DNA from 2 places in the Pseudomonas sp. CYM-20-01 genome. Region 1 is predicted to be linked to the other one. Evidence: predicted binding sites of a transcription regulator. Region 1 holds the regulator's gene; the other holds the start of a gene.
The links. The regulator FliA, encoded in region 1, starts transcription of late flagellar genes. The targets are predictions, from matches to a motif close to CTAAAGTTTNNNNNNNNNNNGCCGNTAA.

Region 1 (8,303 bases):
AGCCTTTTGCATGGCTTCATCGCCGCTGCTCAGGCCCAGGCGCACCAGGCGGTTACGCACCAGTACCAGTTCGCCGACCATGTTCATGATGTCGTCCAGGCGCGCGGTATCAACCCGCACGGTGGTTTCGGCTTCACTGGCAGGCTTCTCGGCTGTCGGCGCGGCGGCGGCACGTGCCGGAGCAGGTGCGGCGGCCGGGGCCGGTGCTGGCTTGGCAGCCGGTGCAGGTTTGGCGGCCGACGCTGGCGCAGCGGCCTTGGCGGCGACCGGTGCAGCGGTCGCCACCGCTGCGGCCGGGGCCACTTCGCTGAACTTGCCCTTGCCGTGCAACTCGTCCAGCAGGGATTCGAACTCGTGATCGGAGATCAGCCCATCGCCCGCAGGGGCGGCGCTGGCAGCAGCCGGTGCCGCAGCCGTGGCGGCGACTTCCGGCAAGGCGTCGGCCGCGAAGGTGCCCTTGCCATGCAGTTGGTCGAGCAATGCCTCGAATTCATCGTCGGTAATGTCGGTGCTTGCGCTGGCCGCCGGTGCATCCGCAGGAGCAGCAGCAGGTGCCACTGCGTCGGCCGCGAACTGGCCCTTGCCATGCAACTGGTCGAGCAGCGATTCGAACTCGGCGTCGGTGATGTCTTCGCTGGTCGGTGCGGCGACCGGTGCAGCCGGCGCAGCCGGTGCTTCCGCCTCGGCCTTGACGGCACTGAGGGAGTTGAGCAGCTGTTCGAACTCGCTGTCGGTCACATCCGGCTCGGCCTCAACCACAGGCTCCGGTGCGGCTTCAACCACCGGTGCGGCCGACGTGTCGGCAGGTTCCGCCAGGCGCGCCAGGGCGGCCAGCAGTTCCGGAGTGGCCGCCGTGATCGGTGCACGGTCGCGCACCTCGCTGAACATGCCGTTGACCGCATCCAGTGCTTCGAGAATCACGTCCATCAACTCCGAATCAACGTGACGCTCACCCTTGCGCAGGATGTCGAACACGTTCTCGGCGATGTGGCAGCACTCCACCAGCTCATGGAGCTGGAGGAAGCCGGCGCCCCCTTTTACAGTGTGAAAACCGCGAAAAATTGCATTGAGCAGGTTCGCATCATCCGGTCGGCTTTCCAGCTCGACCAGTTGCTCGGACAACTGCTCTAAAATTTCGCCGGCCTCTACAAGGAAATCCTGAAGGATTTCTTCATCGGCGCCGAAGCTCATGTGGGTGCTCCTTAGAAGCCTAAACTGGATAACAGGTCATCGACATCATCTTGACCCGATACAACGTCTTCACGTTTATCGGCATGAATCTGCGGACCTTCACCCTTGGCGAGATGTTTTTGTGGATCTTTTTCCGAGAGGATCGCTTCGCGGTCATGTTCGATGCCGGCGAAACGGTCAACCTGGCCAGCCATAAGCACCAATTTGAGCAAGTTGCTTTCCACTTCGGTGACCAACTGGGTCACACGCTTGATCACCTGACCGGTGAGGTCCTGGTAATCCTGGGCCAGCAGAATGTCATTGAGGTTGCTGGAAACCGTGCGGTTTTCCTGCTCGCTGCGTGACAGGAAACCGTCAACCCGACGTGCCAACTCGCGAAACTCCTCAGCCCCCACTTCCCGGCGCATGAAGCGGCCCCAGTCGTGGCTCAGGGCCTGGGCTTCAGTGGCCATGCCGTTGACCAGAGGCGTGGCGTTTTCCACCAGGTCCATGGTGCGGTTGGCCGCCGCCTCAGTCAGCCTGACCACATAGGACAGGCGTTCGGTGGCATCGGTGATTTGCGAGATTTCTTCGGCCTGGGGCATATGCGGGTCAATCTGGAAATTGACGATCGCACTGTGCAGCTCGCGTGTGAGCTTGCCCACTTCCTGGTACAGGCCGCGGTCACGGGTCTGGTTGAGCTCATGGATCAACTGCACCGCGTCGCCGAACTGGCCTTTTTCAAGGCTGTCGACCAACTGGTGAGCATGCTTTTTCAGGGTCGACTCGAAGTCTCCCTGTGACGTTTCTTTATGCTCCATAGCTCCCCCGCGATGGCATTAGCCGTGGATGCGTTCGAAGATTTTTTCGATCTTCTCTTTCAAGGCCAATGCAGTGAATGGCTTGACCACGTAACCGTTGACCCCGGCTTGGGCAGCTTCGATGATCTGCTCACGCTTGGCTTCGGCGGTCACCATCAGCACTGGCAGGCTGCGCAGCTTTTCGTCAGCGCGCACGTGGCGCAGCAAGTCGATACCGGTCATGCCCGGCATGTTCCAGTCTGTTACCAGAAAGTCGATGCTCCCGCTGTTGAGGATCGGAATCGCCGTAATGCCGTCATCCGCCTCGACCGTGTTTGTGAACCCAAGGTCACGCAACAGGTTTTTTATGATCCGCCGCATCGTTGAGAAGTCATCAACGATGAGGATTTTCATGTTCTTGTCCAATTCGACCTCCAAGCAGTCTTAAACGCGCCCAGCACCTGGACGCGCCATTTCAATCAACAGGCATTACACAAAAAGGACTGCCGGGGGCACCACGGGTCGAACCCGCGAAGGCCGGTTGCCCTCGCGGTATCGTCTGCAGTGTCCCCACACTGCCTGTTCAGCGCGCTCGCCACTCTCCCAAACGCCCCCGCAAGCGGGCTGCGCACTGGCTGTGCAACTGGCTGACCCGCGATTCGCTGACACCCAGGACCTCACCGATTTCCTTGAGGTTCAGCTCTTCGTCGTAGTACAGCGCCAACACCAGCCGCTCACGCTCCGGCAAATTGGCAATCGCGTCCGCCAACGCCCCCTGGAAACGCTCATCTTCCAGGTCACGCGATGGCTCCATATGAGCACTCGCGCCGTCCTCGTGCAGCCCTTCATGTTCGCCGTCCTGCAACAGGTCGTCGAAACTGAACAGGCGGCTGCCCAAGGTATCGTTCAAAATCCCGTAGTAATCGTCGAGACTCAATTGGAGTTCGGCCGCAACTTCGTGATCTTTAGCGTCGCGACCGGTTTTTGCTTCAATTGCGCGAATTGCGTCACTGACCATGCGTGTATTGCGGTGTACCGAACGCGGCGCCCAGTCACCCTTGCGCACTTCATCGAGCATCGCGCCACGGATGCGGATGCCCGCATACGTCTCGAAACTTGCACCCTTGCTCGCGTCGTATTTGGTCGACACTTCGAGCAAGCCGATCATGCCCGCCTGGATCAGGTCTTCGACCTGGACGCTGGCGGGCAGGCGCGCCAGCAAGTGATAGGCAATGCGCTTGACCAGGGGCGCGTAGCGCTCGATCAACTCGCCCTGGCTGTCACGGGCAGACTTCTTGTACGCGTTGTAGCCGGTCGCTGTCATAGCACGGGTCCTGCGCTCGTCTGATGCACCAATCGCTCGACGAAAAACTCCAGATGCCCCCGAGGGTTGGCAGGCAACGGCCAGGTATCGACCTTCTGGGCAATAGCCTTGAACGCCAGTGCGCACTTGGAACGAGGGAACGCTTCGTAGACTGCACGCTGCTTTTGCACAGCCTTGCGCACACACTCGTCGTAGGGAACTGCGCCGACGTATTGTAAGGCGACATCGAGGAAACGATCCGTGACCTTGGTCAACTTGGCGAACAGGTTGCGCCCTTCCTGCGGGCTCTGGGCCATGTTGGCCAGGACGCGGAAGCGGTTCATGCCGTAGTCACGGTTAAGCAGTTTGATCAGGGCGTAGGCGTCGGTGATCGAGGTGGGTTCATCGCAGACCACCAGCAACACTTCCTGCGCAGCGCGCACAAAGCTGACCACGGACTCGCCGATCCCGGCGGCTGTGTCGATCACCAGCACGTCGAGGTTGTCGCCGATGTCACTGAACGCCTGGATCAGCCCGGCATGCTGCGCCGGACTCAGGTGCACCATGCTCTGGGTGCCGGAGGCGGCCGGGACGATGCGGATGCCACCAGGCCCCTGCAGCAGCACATCGCGCAGCTCACAGCGGCCCTCGATCACATCGGCAAGGGTATGTTTGGGCGTCAGCCCCAGCAGAACGTCGACGTTCGCCAACCCCAGGTCAGCATCCAGCAGCATGACGCGACGGCCAAGCTCTGCCAGGGCCAGGGACAAATTCACTGACACGTTAGTTTTCCCGACGCCACCTTTGCCGCCGGTCACCGCGATCACCTGTACGGGATGCATGCTGCCCATTTTATTTCTTTACCTTGTCTTGCTTAGACGCAGGCTACATGGCTTGGCCGCGTGAATCGCTTGCAGACCATCGATGTAGATACATTTCACGGTGTTCATACCGCCCTCAACCTACCCGCTTCGCCGGGTTGTGGTAGAGGTCGGCGAACATATCGGCCATCGCTTCCTCGCTAGGCTCGTCTTGCATTTGCACGCTGACTGCACGGCTGACCAACTGATGACGGCGCGGCAGATGCAGATCATCCGGGATCCGCGGCCCGTCGGTCAGGTAGGCGACCGGCAATTCATGACTGATGGCCAGGCTCAGCACCTCGCCCAGGCTCGCGGTTTCGTCGAGCTTGGTGAGGATGCAACCGGCCAGGCCGCAGCGCTTGTAACTATGATACGCAGCGGTAAGAACCTGTTTCTGGCTGGTGGTTGCAAGCACCAGGTAATTTTTCGACTTGATGCCACGCCCGGCCAGGCTTTCCAACTGCATGCGCAATGCCGGGTCGCTGGCTTGCAGGCCGGCGGTGTCGATCAGCACCACGCGCTTGCGCAGCAGCGGGTCGAGGGCGTTGGCCAGGGACTGGCCCGGATCGACATGGGTCACCGACACATTGAGAATGCGACCCAGGGTCTTGAGCTGCTCCTGGGCACCGATACGGTAGCTGTCCATGCTCACCAGCGCGATATTCTGAGCGCCGTACTTGAGCACGTAACGCGCCGCCAGCTTGGCCAGGGTGGTGGTCTTGCCCATGCCGGCAGGGCCGACCATGGCGATCACACCGCCCTCTTCCAGGGGTTCGATTTCCGGGGTGACGATCATCCGCGCCAAGTGGGCCAGCAACATGCGCCAGGCCTGGCGAGGCTCTTCGATTTCGGTGGTCAGGGCCAGCAGGTCGCGGGACAACGGGCCGGACAGGCCGATGCGTTGCAGGCGACGCCACAGGTTGGCCTGTTGCGGTTTGCTGCCTTGCAATTGGTTCCAGGCCAGCGAACCCAACTGGACTTCGAGCAGCTCACGCAGGCCATTGAGTTCAAAGCGCATCGAGTCGAACACACGCTGGTCAACCGCCGCTGCCGGGGCTGGCGCAGCGGGACGCGGCGGCTCTTTGAAGGTTGGCTCAACCAATGGCTCCGCGGCGGTCAGCGGCAGGCCGGCGAACAACTGGCGATTGGTGGTGGCATCGCTGTCGCCACGCATGCTCAGTTCAGCCTGGGCCGAAACAATCCGCGAAGCGGTCTTGCGCAGCTCGTCTTCGAGCTCCATGTTCGGCACGCGCGGCGCCAAGGCCGAAGGTGTGTAATCCAGGGCAGCCGTCAGCTCGACACCGCCGGCAATACGACGGTTGCCGATAATCGCGGCGTCGGCGCCCAGCTCATCACGAACCAGTTTCATGGCCTGACGCATATCGGCGGCGAAAAAACGCTTCACTTGCATAACCCACTACCCTCAGCCGTTGGGCCCTACTGTCGCGACGATAGTCACTTGCTTGTTGTCAGGAATTTCCTGATAAGCCAAAACGTGCAAATTCGGTACTGCCAGGCGCCCAAACCGCGACAACATCGCCCGGACCGGGCCTGCCACCAGCAGGATCACCGGTTGGCCTTGCATTTCCTGGCGTTGCGCGGCGTCGATCAACGAACGCTGCAGCTTCTCGGCCATGCTTGGCTCCAGCAGAACGCCCTCTTCCTGGCCTTGTCCTGCCTTCTGAATACTATTGAGCAATATTTGTTCCAACCTTGGTTCCAAGGTGATCACAGGCAGCTCGGAGTCAAGCCCTACAATGCTTTGCACGATTGCGCGCGACAATCCGACGCGCACCGAAGCCACCAGGGCGGCAGTATCTTGACTCTTGGCGGCATTGTTGGCGATAGCCTCGGCAATGCTGCGAATATCGCGCACCGGCACCTGTTCGGCCAGCAGCGCCTGCAACACCTTGAGCAACTGCGACAGCGACAGGATGCCCGGCACCAGCTCTTCGGCGAGTTTTGGCGAGGCTTTGCCGAGCAAACCCATCAATTGCTGGACTTCTTCGTGGCCGATCAGCTCGTGGGAGTGCTTGTAGAGGATCTGGTTGAGGTGGGTAGCGACCACGGTGCTGGCGTCCACCACGGTATAACCCAGGGACTGCGCCTGGCTGCGCTGGCTGATTTCGATCCACACCGCGTCCAGGCCAAAAGCCGGATCTTTGGCGGTAATGCCGTTGAGACTGCCGAACACCTGCCCCGGGTTGATCGCCAGTTCGCGGTCCGGGTAGATCTCGGCTTCGGCCAGGATCACGCCCATGAGAGTCAGGCGGTAGGCGCTGGGCGCCAGGTCCAGGTTGTCACGGATATGCACGGTGGGCATCAGGAAGCCCAGGTCCTGGGACAGCTTCTTGCGCACGCCCTTGATCCGCGCGAGCAGCTGGCCGCCCTGGTTGCGGTCCACCAGCGGAATGAGGCGGTAGCCGACTTCCAGGCCGATCATGTCGATCGGGGTCACGTCATCCCAGCCCAGCTCCTTGGTTTCCTGGGCGCGGGCCGGGGATGGCAGCAGTTCCTGCTGGCGTGCAATCTCCTGCTGGGCCTGGACCTTGACCGCATTCTGCTTTTTCCAGAACAGGTAGGCACCGCCGGCCGCCATGGCCGCCATGCTCAGGAAGGACACATGGGGCATGCCCGGCACGATGCCCATGATCGCCATGATGCCCGCCGCCACGGCCAGGGCCTTGGGCGAGGCAAACATCTGCCGGCTGATCTGCTTGCCCATGTCTTCGGAGCCCGATGCACGGGTCACCATGATCGCCGCTGCTGTAGATAACAACAGTGATGGCAATTGCGCCACTAAACCGTCACCGATGGTCAGCAAGGCGTACACCTTGCCCGCATCGCTGAAGGTCATGCCGTGCTGGAACATGCCGACCGCCACGCCGCCGATCAAGTTGATGAACAGAATCAGCAGGCCGGCGATGGCGTCACCGCGCACGAATTTGCTGGCACCGTCCATGGAACCGTAGAACTCGGCTTCCTGGGCCACTTCCAGGCGGCGTGACTTGGCTTGGTTCTGGTCGATCAGGCCGGCGTTGAGGTCGGCGTCGATCGCCATTTGTTTGCCGGGCATGGCGTCGAGGGTAAACCGCGCGCTCACCTCGGAAATCCGCCCGGCGCCCTTGGTCACCACCACGAAGTTGATGATCATCAGGATCGCGAACACCACGATACCGACCACGTAGTTACCGCCAATCACCACCTCGCCGAAGGCCTGGATCACCTTGCCGGCGGCGGCATGGCCGTCCTGGCCGTGCAGCATCACCACGCGGGTGGACGCCACGTTCAGCGCCAGGCGCAGCAAGGTGGCGACCAGCAGGATGGTCGGGAATACCGCAAAGTCCAGCGGCCGCAGGGCGTACACGCAGACCAGCAGCACCACGACGGACAGGGCGATGTTGAAGGTAAAGAACACGTCCAGCAGGAACGGCGGCATCGGCAACATCATCATTGCCAGCATCACCAGCAACAACAACGGCACACCCAGATTGCCCCGCGAGAGGTCAGTCAGGGTGCTGCGCGCCGTGCCGAGCATTTGAGAGCGATCCACCAGTATTCCTCGTGTCCTTTGAAGCAAAGTTTTGACGCGGTTGAGCGTCCTGAAGGCGGTATTGCAAGAAGCCTTCCAACTTTTGTTTTGGAACGTCGATCGCTATGGACGCCCACGTTTTTTCGGAAAGAACACATTTTAAATGTGGGAGGGGGCTCGCCCCCGATTGCAGCTTGTCAGACTAAGAGTCGGTGACTGACACAACGCCATCGGGGGCAAGCCCCCTCCCACACTTGGATGTGCGCGCAGCCGGTACTACTGGGGAAATTTCTGACAAGGTTTTGCGGTTGCCCCTAGGAAACTCGCTCTCTAGTCTCCGTACACCGCTGCAAACGCAGTGGACGGGCGTCGCGGCCCGGATTTTCAAAGAGCAAAAGCACTATCGCCCGCTTTCAGTTGACGCTTTTTTAGCGTCTACTGTGCGGCGCTATGGCGGCTGTGCGCGGGATACCTTAGGGTATGCCGGGTTGCTCCTTGACCGGTCCGCGAACCTGCGCACAGCTGTCACCCCATCGCGTCGCGGCGATCAGTGGCAGCTCCACTTTTAAGGAGCCTCACAATGATCAAACCCACCCCAAATCCCCCCATCAGCCTCTTCACCGTTGCAGACCACC
Region 2 (8,303 bases), 810 kb from region 1:
GCTTCGCGCCCTAACGGGAGCAAGCTCCCTCGCCACAGGGACTGCGGCTTTTATACCCGGAAATGACTGACCATCTGCTGCAACTGACTGCCCAACCGCGCCAGTTCCACACTCGACTTGGCCGTCTCATCACTCGCCGTAGCGGTCTGCTCCGACACATCACGCACATTCACGATGCTGCGGCTGATCTCTTCAGCCACTGCGCTTTGCTGCTCGGCGGCGGCGGCGATCTGCTGGTTCATCGACTGGATATTCGACACGGTACGGGTGATGTTCTCCAGCGATACACCAGCTTTGCGCGTCAGCTCGACACTGCTGTCGGTGAGGCTGCGGCTGTTGTTCATCACGTTGGCCACTTGCTGGGTGCCGTTCTGCAAACCGGCGACCAGGCCTTCGATTTCCTCGGTGGATTTTTGCGTGCGCTGGGCCAGGCCACGTACTTCGTCGGCCACCACGGCAAACCCACGCCCGGCTTCACCGGCACGCGCCGCTTCGATCGCCGCGTTGAGGGCCAGCAGGTTGGTCTGTTCGGCCACGGCCTTGATCACGTCCATCACGCTGCCGATCTTGTTGCTCTCTTGTTGCAGATGGGTCATGGCGTCGGTGGAGCGCGCCACCTCAGCGGCCAGGCGTTCGATCTGGGCGATGGCCTCAGCGACCACTTTGTCGCCGGCACGGGCTTGGCCATCGGCGTCAGCAGCGGCCAGGGAGGCTTGCTCGGCATTACGCGCGACTTCCTGCACGGTGGCGGTCATTTCGTGCATCGCCGTGGCGACCTGGTCGGTCTCGATTTTCTGGCTGTTCACGCCGGCGCTGGTCTGCTCGGTGACGGCCGACAGTTCTTCGGCGGCGCTGGCGATCTGGGTCACGCCGTCGCGGATGCCGCTGATCAATTCGCGCAAGGTGGTGCCCATGCGCTGGATGCCTTGTTGCAGCACGCCCAGCTCATCGCGGCGGGTGATCTGGATGTTGTGGCTCAGGTCACCGGAAGCGATGCGCTCCACCACGGCCAGGGTTTCCTGGATCGGGCGGGTGATCTGGCGGGTGATCACCAAGGCAGCAATGATGCCGACCAGCAGGGCCAGCAAGGTGCTGATCAATTGCAGGCTGCGGGCCTGGGCGCTTTCGGCGTCACGGCGATCCAGCTGGATGTCGTACAGCTTGTCGCTGATCGTCACGATGTCGGCGCCCTGGGTGGTCATTTCGGCGCGGGCGGTGACGATGTTGGCATTGGCGGCTTTGTAATTCTGCACAGCCGTGCGGTAGGCGCCCAGGGCAGTTTCCAGCGCTGTCAGTGCGTTCTGCTGGCTGCTACCGAAGGCGGCGCTGAGGTCTTTCAAGCCCGCGATGGCTTTTTCAATCTGTGCGGCGGCACGGGCTTCGGTGTCCGGGTTGACGTTACCGGTGTACCCGCGAACTTCGTAGCGCGCCAATTGGAATTGCATCTTGGCGTCGGCCACGGCCTGGAACTGGGCCAGGTGCTCCGTGCTGTCAGGCATTTGCTTGACGCTGTTCTCCAGCGCATTGATCTGCGCATTGGCGATGTCGGCTTTGTCGCCCATTACTTGGCGAGAGGCGTTGCCGTTACGGTAGGCCTCACGCATTTTATTTAGCGACTGCTGGTAAGCGGTGATGATCGCTTTCTGCTCGTTGAGCAGCTTGACGTTCTCCGGGCTCTTGAAGCTGTCCAGCAGTTTCTGTTGCTGGGCAGCGAAGGCATCCAGGTTGGTCTGTACGTTCTGGGCCACGGCCTCGTCGCCGTTGGCGAGCATGTATTGCAGGCGCACGATGCGCAGCTTGGTCAGCGACGCGTTGAGCTGGGTGATGTCGCTCATCCAGTTGCTACGGTCGATCAGGCTGCCCAGGCTGGTCCAGCCAGTGAGGGCGAGGATCGAGGTGAGGACCAGCACCAGGCCGAAGCCCAGGCCGAGTTTGAGGTTGACGCTGATGTTACCGAACCAGCTGTTCATCGAATGCTCCGCAAAGGTGATGTCTGTCTGCTGGGCGGTGTTGTTGTTTGAGCCAGCCAAGATGTGTAGCGCTGTATCGGCGGGTGAGTGGGAATCTGAAACTTTTTATTCGTGAATAGATGAGCGCCCCCGCGAGTAACCGACTAACGGCGGCCCGCCGGCACGAGGCGCCAAGCTCATCGTGCGCGCCGGTTTTGTGCTAGTCTGCGGGCCCTTTTAGTTTTGGATGACACGGGAAACTGTGTCGCCCTACAGCGGAGCCTCTTCATGTCCGAAGTTAATCTGTCCACCGACGAAACCCGCGTCAGCTACGGTATCGGCCGTCAGTTGGGCGACCAACTGCGCGACAATCCGCCACCTGGTGTAAGCCTGGACGCAATCCTGGCCGGCCTGACCGACGCTTTCGCCGGCAAGCCAAGCCGTGTTGACCAGGAGCAAATGGCTGCCAGCTTCAAAGTGATCCGTGAAATCATGCAGGCCGAAGCGGCTGCAAAGGCTGAAGCTGCGGCGGGCGCTGGCCTGGCATTCCTGGCTGAAAACGCCAAGCGTGATGGCATCACCACCCTGGCCTCCGGCCTGCAGTTCGAAGTGCTGACCGCCGGTGATGGCGCCAAGCCAACCCGTGAAGACCAAGTGCGTACTCACTACCACGGCACCCTGATCGACGGCACTGTGTTCGACAGCTCCTACGAGCGCGGTCAGCCTGCAGAATTCCCGGTTGGCGGCGTGATCGCCGGCTGGACCGAAGCCCTGCAACTGATGAATGCCGGCAGCAAATGGCGTCTGTACGTGCCGAGCGAACTGGCTTACGGCGCTCAAGGCGTTGGCAGCATCCCGCCGCACAGCGTTCTGGTGTTCGACGTCGAGCTGCTCGACGTTCTGTAAGACCTGCTGATTACCTGTGGGAGCGAGCCTGCTCGTCCCCACAGTGTTTTGCGGGTGTGTTCATGGATGGAACTTGCCATTCAGCTCCGTCGCCGGGCGCAACGCTCGGGCATAGCAGAACAGAAACAGATTACGCACCACCTCCTTCAGCACTCCAGGTTCACTCGAACTCAGGCCATTCACGTCCAGGTCGCCCTGATCCTGCAGTTCACTCAGCGCTTCTTCTTCCAGTACCGCACAGACTTCACCGGTTTCCCGATGCAGGATCCGCAGGTAAGGGTGTGGGCGGTCCAGCCAGGCATCTATCAAATAAGTCATGGGTCGCATCTCCTTGATGGGTTTCAATGAGAATAATTCTTATTCGTAGAATAGCAAGTGCCTATTGGCGATTTCCGGGTTTTTCTGTGTGGATATTGCGAGAGGTCAACGCAGAGGGCGAAACGCCATCCCGCGGCGGGCGCGGGATGGGTGCAGCGGGTTCAGACTTTACGCACGAACTCGGACTTGAGCTTCATCGGGCCGATACCGTCGATCTTGCAATCGATATCGTGGTCACCGTCGCACAGGCGGATGTTCTTGACCTTGGTGCCGACCTTGACTACCAGGGAGGTGCCTTTGACCTTGAGGTCCTTGATCACGGTGATGGTGTCGCCGTCCTGCAGGACGTTGCCCACAGAGTCTTTCTTCACGGCTTCATCGCCGGCCGCTTCGGCCTCGCCAGTGGCGGACCACTCATGGGCGCATTCCGGGCAGATCAGCTGGGCGCCGTCTTCGTAGGTGTATTCGGAATTGCATTTCGGGCAGGGTGGCAACGTGCTCACTAAAGCTCCTTGAAAGTCAGGATGGCTAAAAGTCGCACATTATATAGGGATTTGTGGTCTTACAGGTTGTATGAAATCTAAATGTGGGAGGAGCCCCTCCCACATTCGTCCGCGTCAGTGCGTGCGGGCGACCGCAAACTCACTCAGCTCGACCAGGGCGTCCCGGTATTCGCTGGCTGGCAGGGCTTCCAGGCACTGGATGGCACGCGCCACGAAATCACGCGCCAGTTGCGCGGTGTAGTCCAGGGAACCCGACGCTTCGACAGCGGCGCGGATGGCTTCGAGGTCTTCGATACCACCTTTCTGGATCGCCTTGCGCACCAGGGCGGCCTGTTCCGGCGTACCTTCGCGCATGGTGTAGATCAGCGGCAAGGTCGGCTTGCCTTCGGCCAGGTCGTCACCGACGTTCTTGCCCAGGGTTTCGGCATCGCCACGGTAGTCGAGCAGGTCGTCCACCAGTTGGAACGCCACGCCCAGGTGATCGCCAAAGGTGCGCAGCGCTTCGGCCTGTTCGGCGGTGGCGTTGCACAAGGCTGCGGCGCTGTGGGTGGAGGCTTCGAAGAGCATCGCGGTCTTGCCGCGGATCACTTCCATGTAGGTTTCTTCGGTGGTGCTGGCGTCGCGGACCTTCGACAGTTGCAACACTTCGCCTTCGGCGATGATGCGCGTGGCCTGTGAAAGAATCTTCATCACCGGCATCGAGCCGAGTTCAACCATCATTTCGAACGAGCGCGAGTAAAGGAAATCGCCTACCAGTACGCTGGGGGCGTTGCCCCACATGGCATTGGCGGTCTCGCGGCCACGGCGCATACCGGACATGTCGACCACGTCGTCATGCAGCAGGGTGGCGGTGTGCAGGAATTCGATGGTGGCTGCCAGCAGGCGCAGGTCATCGCCTTCACGGCCCAGGGCCTTGCCGCACAGCAACACTAATAAAGGACGCAGGCGCTTACCGCCCGCCGACGTAATATAGTCGCCAATTTTGGAGACCAGCGGCACTTTAGAAGTCAGCTGCTTCTTGATGATGCCGTCGACGGCGCTAAAATCGTCCGCGACCGCGCGGTAGAAAGCTTGGGGTTGCATCAGCGACAGTCGCTCCAGAAGGGTTGCGCGGCATGCTAGGACCCAGGCCCCGTAGTGTCAAGGCGCGATAGACGGCCTCTTGCAACACCCCGTTGCCTTGCGTACAATCGCGCACCCTGAACTTCCTGGGCAGCACCTGCCTTACGCAATTGCATTCGGGACGTCCATCCCATGCAGCCATGCCAGCCAATACCTCTTCTTATAAAGCGCTGGGTGAGCAGGATTATCGGAGAAATACCATGTCGTACGCAGTAATTGTTACTGGTGGCAAGCAATACAAAGTCGCCCCAGGTGAATACCTGAAGATCGAAAAACTGGAAGTCGCTACCGGCGAATCCGTTACTTTTGATCGCGTTCTGTTGGTCGCCAATGGCGATGACGTGAACATCGGCGCTCCAGTTGTTGCTGGCGCTACCGTTGTGGCTGAAGTGATCTCCCAAGGTCGTCACGATAAAGTCCGCATCATCAAGTTCCGTCGTCGTAAGCACCACATGAAGCGTATGGGCCACCGCCAGTGGTACACCGAGATCAAAATCACCGGTATTCAGGCTTAATTTCAGCCTAATTCCTCACTAGGAGAATTGACTCATGGCACACAAAAAAGCTGGTGGTAGTACCCGTAACGGTCGCGACTCAGAAGCCAAACGCCTTGGCGTTAAGATGTATGGCGGCCAGAAAATCATTCCGGGCAACATCATCGTGCGTCAGCGCGGCACCCAATTCCACGCCGGTTACGGTGTAGGCATGGGTAAAGATCACACCCTCTTCGCGAAAATCGAAGGCGTGATCAAGTTTGAAGTAAAAGGCGCGTTCAACCGCCGTTACGTGAGCGTTGTCGCAGCTTAATTGCGAGATCGCTGGAAAAGCCCTGTCTTGCGACGGGGCTTTTTCGTTTGTGGGGTGAGTCTCTTGCAAAGCTGTTTGTAATGGGCTCAGGCGCTGGTTTTGCGGTCGCTGATTGAGGTCGCTGCGCTCATTTTTGCAAGAGTCTTATGTCTTGGTTTCTTAAGCTCGTCCAAGCGGCGAGAGGCGTTTTGTTATGAAGTTCGTTGATGAAGTTTCCATCCGAGTAAAAGCAGGCGACGGCGGTAACGGTTGCATGAGTTTCCGTCGCGAAAAATTCATCGAAAACGGTGGCCCCAACGGCGGTGACGGCGGTGACGGCGGTTCCATCTACATGATGGCCGACGAAAACCTCAACACCCTGGTCGACTACCGTTACACCCGGCACTTCGATGCCGAGCGTGGCTCCAACGGCGGCAGCACCGACTGCACCGGTAAAAAAGGTGAAGACCTGGTACTGCGCGTACCGGTCGGCACCACGATCATCGACTCCGCGACCCAGGAAGTAATCGGCGACCTGACCAAGGCCGGCCAGAAGCTGATGGTGGTGCAGGGCGGCTGGCACGGTCTGGGTAACACCCGATTCAAGTCCAGTACCAACCGTGCGCCACGCCAGACCACGCCAGGCAAGCCGGGTGAGCAGCGTGACCTCAAGCTGGAAATGAAAGTACTCGCCGACGTGGGCCTGCTGGGCCTGCCAAACGCCGGTAAAAGTACCTTCATCCGCTCGGTGTCGGCCGCCAAGCCGAAAGTCGCTGACTACCCGTTCACCACCCTGGTGCCGAACCTGGGTGTGGTCAGCGTCGATCGTTGGAAAAGCTTTGTGATCGCCGACATTCCCGGCCTGATCGAAGGTGCTTCCGATGGTGCAGGCCTGGGGATTCGCTTCCTCAAGCACTTGTCGCGTACCCGTTTGCTGTTGCACCTCGTGGACATGGCGCCGCTGGATGACACCAGTGCACCGGATGCCGCCGAAGTGATCGTCAGCGAACTGACCAAGTTCAGCCCGTCCCTGGCTGAGCGTGATCGTTGGCTGGTGCTGAACAAGTGCGACCAGATCCTCGAAGAAGAACACGAAGCGCGCGTCAAGGAAATCGTCGACCGCCTGGAGTGGGAAGGCCCGGTCTACGTGATCTCTGCCATTGCCAAAGAAGGCACCGAGCGCCTGACCCGCGATATCATGCGCTACCTTGAAGACCGTGCCGACCGCCTGGCGGCCGACCCGGTGTTCAAGGCCGAACTGGCCGAACTCGACCAGCGCATCGAAGACGAAGCCCGCGCTCAACTGCAGGCTCTGGATGACCAGCGCGCCCTGCGCCGCAGCGGCGTGAAGTCGGTCCATGACATCGGCGACGACGATTGGGACGAAGAAGACGTGGATGATGAAGACGGTCCTGAAATCATTTACGTGCGCGACTGATTCGTTGCGATAAACTTGAACGCCGCTCCTTATAGAGCGGCGTTTTAGTATCCGGGTTTAACGTTATGGGCCGCGCTGGGTCGCGCTGCCCTCAATCTAAGGTTGAAGATGATGCGGAGCAAAGTGACAGGTGCGCAGCGCTGGGTCGTAAAGATCGGCAGTGCGTTGCTGACGGCGGATGGCAAGGGGCTGGATCGCGCAGCCATGGGCGTCTGGGTCGAGCAGATGGTGGCCTTGCATGAGGCTGGCGTGGAGTTGGTGCTGGTGTCGTCCGGGGCGGTTGCTGCCGGGATGAGCCGCCTCGGCTGGACCGCGCGACCCAGCGCGATGCACGAACTGCAAGCTGCCGCCGCCATTGGCCAGATGGGCCTGGTGCAAGCCTGGGAATCCAGCTTTGCCGAGCACGGTCGCCACACGGCGCAGATCCTGCTGACCCACGACGACCTGTCCGACCGCAAGCGCTACCTCAATGCCCGCAGCACCTTGCGCGCGCTGGTGGAGCTCAAGGTCATCCCGGTGATCAACGAAAACGACACCGTGGTCACTGACGAAATCCGCTTCGGCGACAACGACACCCTGGCCGCCCTGGTGGCCAACCTGGTGGAAGCCGACCTGCTGGTGATCCTCACCGACCGCGATGGCATGTTCGACGCCGACCCGCGCAACAATCCCGACGCTCAACTGATTTACGAAGCCCGTGCCGATGACCCGGCGCTGGACGCCGTGGCCGGCAGCGTTGGTGGTGCCCTGGGCCGTGGCGGCATGCAGACCAAGCTGCGCGCTGCGCGCCTGGCGGCGCGTTCCGGCGCCCACACCATCATCGTCGGTGGGCGCATAGAACGTGTGCTGGACCGACTCAAGGCCGGTGAACGCATCGGTACGCTGCTGTCACCGGAACGCGGCATGCTCGCGGCGCGCAAACAGTGGCTGGCCGGTCATCTGCAAACCCGTGGCACGCTGGTGCTGGACGAGGGTGCCGTGTCGGCGTTGTCTCAAGGCAACAAGAGCCTGCTGCCGGTGGGCGTCAAGTTGGTGCAGGGCAGCTTCCGCCGGGGCGAGATGGTGGTGTGCGTGGCGCCGGACGGTCGCGAGATCGCACGTGGCCTGGCCAACTACAGCGCGCTGGAAGCCCAGAAAATTATTGGACAATCCTCCGATGCGATTGTCGGAGTATTGGGTTACATGGCTGAACCGGAACTGGTGCACCGCGATAACCTGATCCTGGTCTAACCATAGGAAGCACACGATGCGCGTGATGAAGGGATTGCTCGGCCTGCTGTT

Region 2: a site for FliA is predicted at 2,044-2,071, ahead of M2497_RS26755 (methyl-accepting chemotaxis protein). Genes of this name have one in related genera too.

The regions. Positions count from the first base shown of each region.
Region 1 is NZ_AP025169.1:5,052,774-5,061,076, forward strand. It holds gene M2497_RS22810 (chemotaxis protein CheA) at 1-1,191, opposite strand, end outside; gene M2497_RS22815 (protein phosphatase CheZ) at 1,203-1,991, opposite strand; gene M2497_RS22820 (chemotaxis response regulator CheY) at 2,010-2,384, opposite strand; gene fliA (RNA polymerase sigma factor FliA) at 2,554-3,294, opposite strand; gene fleN (flagellar synthesis regulator FleN) at 3,291-4,124, opposite strand; gene flhF (flagellar biosynthesis protein FlhF) at 4,231-5,547, opposite strand; gene flhA (flagellar biosynthesis protein FlhA) at 5,560-7,689, opposite strand; gene M2497_RS22845 (DUF6124 family protein) at 8,249-8,303, shown strand, end outside.
Region 2 is NZ_AP025169.1:5,864,479-5,872,781, reverse strand. It holds gene M2497_RS26755 (methyl-accepting chemotaxis protein) at 51-1,970, opposite strand; gene M2497_RS26750 (FKBP-type peptidyl-prolyl cis-trans isomerase) at 2,238-2,855, shown strand; gene M2497_RS26745 (hypothetical protein) at 2,916-3,173, opposite strand; gene M2497_RS26740 (zinc ribbon domain-containing protein YjdM) at 3,335-3,676, opposite strand; gene M2497_RS26735 (polyprenyl synthetase family protein) at 3,791-4,759, opposite strand; gene rplU (50S ribosomal protein L21) at 4,999-5,313, shown strand; gene rpmA (50S ribosomal protein L27) at 5,348-5,605, shown strand; gene cgtA (Obg family GTPase CgtA) at 5,799-7,022, shown strand; gene proB (glutamate 5-kinase) at 7,134-8,252, shown strand; gene M2497_RS26710 (CreA family protein) at 8,269-8,303, shown strand, end outside.